Regions from separate parts of the Streptomyces marincola genome, predicted to be linked through region 2. Evidence: riboswitches for the same ligand, from Rfam matches in the RefSeq annotation. Region 2 holds a riboswitch; the other holds the start of a gene.

Region 1 (2,382 bases), 3.3 Mb from region 2:
GCGTCCTCGCCCGTGTTGTCGCGCAGTTCGAGGAACTCCTCGATGTCGGCGTGCCAGGTCTCCAGGTAGACGCAGGCCGCGCCCTTGCGCCGGCCGCCCTGGTTGACGGCGGCGACGGAGGCGTCCAGGGTGCGCAGGAACGGGACGATGCCGTTGGACTTGCCGTTGGTGCCCCGGATGAGGGAGCCGCGGGCCCTGACCCGGGTGTAGGACAGGCCGATGCCGCCGGCGTGCTTGGACAGCCTGGCCACCTGGTGGTAGCGCTCGTAGATGGAGTCCAGTTCGTCCTTGGGCGAGTCGAGCAGGTAGCAGGACGACATCTGCGGGTGGCGCGTGCCCGAGTTGAACAGGGTGGGGGACGAGGGCAGGTAGGCGAGGCTGCTCGTCAGCCGGTACAGCTCGGCCACCTCGGCGAGGGCCTGCTCCGAGTCGCCGTCCGCCAGGCCGCAGGCGACGCGGAGCAGGAAGTGCTGCGGGGTCTCGATGACGCGGCGCGTGAGGGGGTGGCGCAGCAGGTAGCGGGACTCGACCGTGCGCAGCCCGAAGTACTCGAAGCGGTCGTCGGCGCCCTCCGCGACGGCCGCCTCGGCCAGCGCGTCGAGGCGGTCGGCGTGCCGCCGCACGAACGCGGCGGTGCCGTCCCCGATCAGGCCCTCGCGGTGGCCGGTGGCGACGGAGGCGGAGAACGAGACGGCGCCCTGGCCGGCGGCCTCGTCGCGGATGGCGAGGCTGAGCAGCCGGGCCGCGAGCCGCGAGTACGCGGGGTCCTCGGCGATGAGCCCGGCCGCCGCCTCGATGGCGAGCGAACGCAACTCCGCCTCGTCCGAGCCCGCGTGGCGACCGCGGAGAACGGCGGTCGCCACCCGGTCGGGGTCGGCGGCGGGCAGGTCGGCGGTGAGGTCGGTCAGCAGGCGCGGCAGCGCGGCTGTGACCGGCTCCGCGGGTGCGACGGGTGCGGTGGTCACTCGATGCTCTCCCTCGAATCGCGGCGGCCAAGGGGCCGGGCGGGCAGGCGGGCGCGTCGAGGCATGCGTGTGGTAAGGCAAAGGCATACCGCGATACGTCCGTCGGCCCAGCCCACGAGGCCCGGACAGGTTCGGCACCGTCGGCAGGGGTCGGACTCGCGATGGGTAGCACGAAACCACCCATCGCACACCATTGCGGGACAGTTCCGGAATCGCACCGGATTCCCTGCGGCGACAGCGAGCACGAGCATACATCTTGTGCTGCGTGGACCGGGCGCCCCTATATGTTGTGCTGTTCGCCTCCCTCGTGGGCGAGTTCCAGTGCGAACGCGTGAAGCCGCAGGCCCGGAAGCGGCTCCCAGTCGCGCTCAGGCGCCCGAACGAACCCGAGGCGCCCGTACAACCGGTGGGCCGTGTGCATTCGCGACTGACTGGAAATGACGACACGCCGCGCTCCCGCCCGGCGCGCCCGGAGCAGGCAGGCGCGCACGAGGGCTTCGCCCACGCCGCGCCCGCGGGCCGCCCGGGTCACCGCGAGCATCCTGAACTCCGCCTCACCCGGCCCCGCGACCTCCGCCAGCGGGCCGCCCGCGCCGACGAACGTGACGCAGCCGAGCAGCCCGTGGGGCCCGTGGGGCGCGTCCTCGCCGGCGGGTCCCGTGGCGACCAGCACCTCGGCGTGCGCGGCGCGCGTGCGCGCGTCCCGCAGGTCCGGCAGGTAGGGGTCGGCGGGGCCGAGGTCGAGCAGCCCGTCGGCGAGGTAGGTGTCCGCGACCAGCTCGCCGGCCGCGTCGAGTTCGGCGGGCGCGGCGGCCCTGACCGTGATGTCGGTGGTGTCCATGGCGGCAGTCTCCGTGCCGCGGGGCCGGTCCACCAGCGGGTTTCCGGCCCCGGGCCGCTGCCGGGCGCGTGCGCGGGGAGCCGGGGCCGGCCGGGTCACGACCCCTCGGCGCGCAGCACCCAGAAGCCGCTCTCCTGGGCCGCGACCGTCCAGCGCGGCCCCTGCGGGTAGAGGCGCGCGGCGTACGCGGTCAGGGACTCGGCGGTGTGGCCCGGGTCGTAGTAGGCGATCCAGTCCGGCACGAGGTCGCCGCTGCCGCCGATCCAGAACACCCGGCAGCGCTGCGTGAGATGGGCGATCGGCCGGACGTTCGCCGCCACCTCGGCGCCGTCGGGGACGGCGGCCATGACGCGTTCCCCCGCCGCGGCCAGGGGGCCCGCCCGGTAGGTCTCGGCGCGGGTGAGGTCGGCGGCGGGCAGGGCGGTGCTCAGGGCGAGCGCGGCGGCCAGCACGGCGGCCGGCAGGTGGTGGGCGTAGCCGCGCAGCCACGGCCTCGACGAGGAACGGCCGCGGGCCACGGCGTCGGTCAGCGCGAGCGCCAGCACCGGCATCAGGACCGCGCTGTAGTGCCAGTCG
Region 2 (2,382 bases):
CGGGCGACCTGCCGACGGCGTGCGCCGCCATGATCAGGGTGCCGACCGCGGTCGGGCTGCCGGCGAGGTCGGGCCACTGGCCGTGGTGCTCGCCGAGCCAGTTCAGCGCGCCGGTCGCGGCCTCGCCGTGCCCGGCCGCGGCCAGCGCGAGCACCGCGCGCGCGGTGGCCAGGTAGTCGGGCTGCTCCTCGCCGCCCGCCGGGGTCGAACGCAGGTGCCGTCCGCCCTCGTCGAGCGCCGCGACCAGGTAGGCGGCGCCCGCCGCCGCGGACGCCTCGTACCCCTCGGGGGCGACGGAGCCGCCGGGCGACTCGCCGTCCGCGGGCGTGCCGTCCCCCTCCGCGGCCTCCTCTCCGGTGCCCTCGGTGCCCTCGGTCTCCGTGCCGTCGGTCTCGGCGGTGTCGTCGGGCGCGTCCGTTTCCCCGGTCGCGTCCCGCGCGGTTCCGCCGTCGCAGTCCAGGGGGCGCACGGGGGTCTCCGGCACCTCCTGGCTCACCAGCAGGCCGGCGCCGTGGGCCGCGAGCACCGCGTCGACCGTCGCCAGGTCGCTCGCGTACAGGTCGCCGCTCTCGGGGTCGGGCTGCCACGCGTACGCGCCGCGCTGGTCGTCCAACGGCGCGTCGCAGCCCAGCTGGAACGCGGCGAGCGCGTCGTACGGCGAGTTCCCCTCGCGCCGCACCTCGCCCGGCTCGCGCCCGGCCGCGGCGAAGGCGCCGACGACCAGGGCGGTCGAGTTGGCGTCCGAGGGGCCGCCCGGGTTGTAACTCCAGCCGCCGTCCTCGTTCTGCACGCCTGCCAGCCAGTCGAGCGCCGCGTGGGCCTCGTCCTCGTGCCCGTCGAGCGCCGTCAGCGCCTGCGCCGCGAGCGCGGTCGCGTTGGTGTCGGCGGCGGTCACGTCCTCGCAGGGCCGCCCCGGGTCCGCGCGGTAGGACTGGAACGCGCCGTCGGCGCACTGCTGCCCGGTCAGCCAGGCGACGGCGCCGGCCGCCGGGGTGTAGCCGGCGGTGTCCTGCGCGAGCAGGGCGACGGACTGCCGCCACACCCCGTCGTACTGCGGGTCGCCGTCGCCGAACAGGTCCTCCGGCGGCGCGGCCGCGGGGGACTCGGCGTGCGCGAGCGGCCCGGGGACGCCCAGGGCGAGCGCCGCGCCGGCCAGCACGGCCGCGCCGCGGCGCAGCGGGCGCGAGAGGACCCGGCGCCGCGGGGTGCGGCGCGAGTGGTGTGGCAGGGACACGCTGTTGCCTTTCGGTGCGACGGCGCCCCGCCGCGCGTGCCCCGCCACGGCGCGGCACGCGCGGCGGGGCACCGGGCCGAACGCCGTACTCCTCGACGGTGCCGGCCCCCGCGCGCGGGGGCCGAAGGCCAGTGCGCCGCGCACGTGGTGCTCCGGCTCGCGGGGCCGGGACGCGGCCCTCGCTCACGGTTGCGGGTCAGCGCCGGATTCGCACCGGCTTCTCCCGTTCGCGGCTGACTGAAAAAGACATACTAGTGCCCCCTCGATGCGCCCCCTCCGGTCGCGGCCCGCTTCCGCACTGCCTGGCGCCCCGCGGCCTCCAGGACCCCACGGCGTGCGGGGCCACGTTCGTGCGCGGCGTGACCGAGCGCCTCAGCGAGGAGCGGGCGGCCGGCGACCGGGCCGGTGCCCCCGCCCGAGCGCGCCGTCGGCGGCCGGCTCGGCGGCGTGGTGCCCGGCTCGGCCGGACGGCGGGCGCGGAAGCGGTGCTTCGCGGCGGAACTGCGGTCGCGGCACCGGGAGGTCGGCGGAGGCCCGGACGTCGGAATCCACCAGGGCCCGGGCGCTCTCCGCGATCGGCGCCGGCCACGAGGCCGCGGGAGTTCGGCACCGGGGCGCTGATGGCCGACCACGCCGCCCGCGGCCTCCTCACCCGCCGACCGGCGCCGCCCGACCGCCCCGGCCCGGCGCGGTCGGGCGGCCGTGGGTCATTGCATGGCCCAGCCGAACCGCACGCCCACGGCGGGCAGCCCGCCCTGGCCGGGCTGATGCGTCGTCACGGGCGAGGGCTCGGGCCCGCCGCGGGCGTTGGCCCAGGGCACCGCGTGCATGGCGCCGAAGGGCGCGGGGCCGTAGGGCATGCCGACGTACAGGTGCCGGCCGGTGGCGTGGATGTTCTTGCCCACCTGCTGCCCCGCGCCCGGGCCGCCGGGCAGCCCGGCGAGGCCGGGCTCGACCCAGACGTCGGTGTCGCCGATCACCCCGAGGGGGGCGAACGTCTGGATCGCGCCCGCGTCAACGACCCCGCCGATGTCCTCGCCCGCGGTGCCGACCGCGACCACGAGGTCCGACGCGCCGGTCACCTCCGACGGCCTGAGGTTCGCCGCGGCGAGTGCCGCGCCGAAGCGGTCGCCGTTCTCCTGAGCACC

Evidence for each region. Region 2 has a riboswitch for cobalamin ahead of LC193_RS06570 (prenyltransferase/squalene oxidase repeat-containing protein). Riboswitches for the same ligand answer to the same signal wherever they lie in the genome.
Region 1: another riboswitch for cobalamin. It lies ahead of LC193_RS21570 (ribonucleoside-diphosphate reductase subunit alpha); the one in region 2 lies ahead of LC193_RS06570 (prenyltransferase/squalene oxidase repeat-containing protein).

What each region holds. Positions count from the first base shown of each region.
Region 1 is NZ_CP084541.1:4,888,557-4,890,938, forward strand. It holds gene LC193_RS21570 (ribonucleoside-diphosphate reductase subunit alpha) at 1-1,052, opposite strand, end outside; cobalamin riboswitch at 1,091-1,253, opposite strand; gene LC193_RS21575 (GNAT family N-acetyltransferase) at 1,246-1,806, opposite strand; gene LC193_RS21580 (DUF2079 domain-containing protein) at 1,902-2,382, opposite strand, start outside.
Region 2 is NZ_CP084541.1:1,549,238-1,551,619, reverse strand. It holds gene LC193_RS06570 (prenyltransferase/squalene oxidase repeat-containing protein) at 1-1,234, opposite strand, end outside; cobalamin riboswitch at 1,361-1,501, opposite strand; gene LC193_RS06565 (trypsin-like serine protease) at 1,942-2,382, opposite strand, start outside.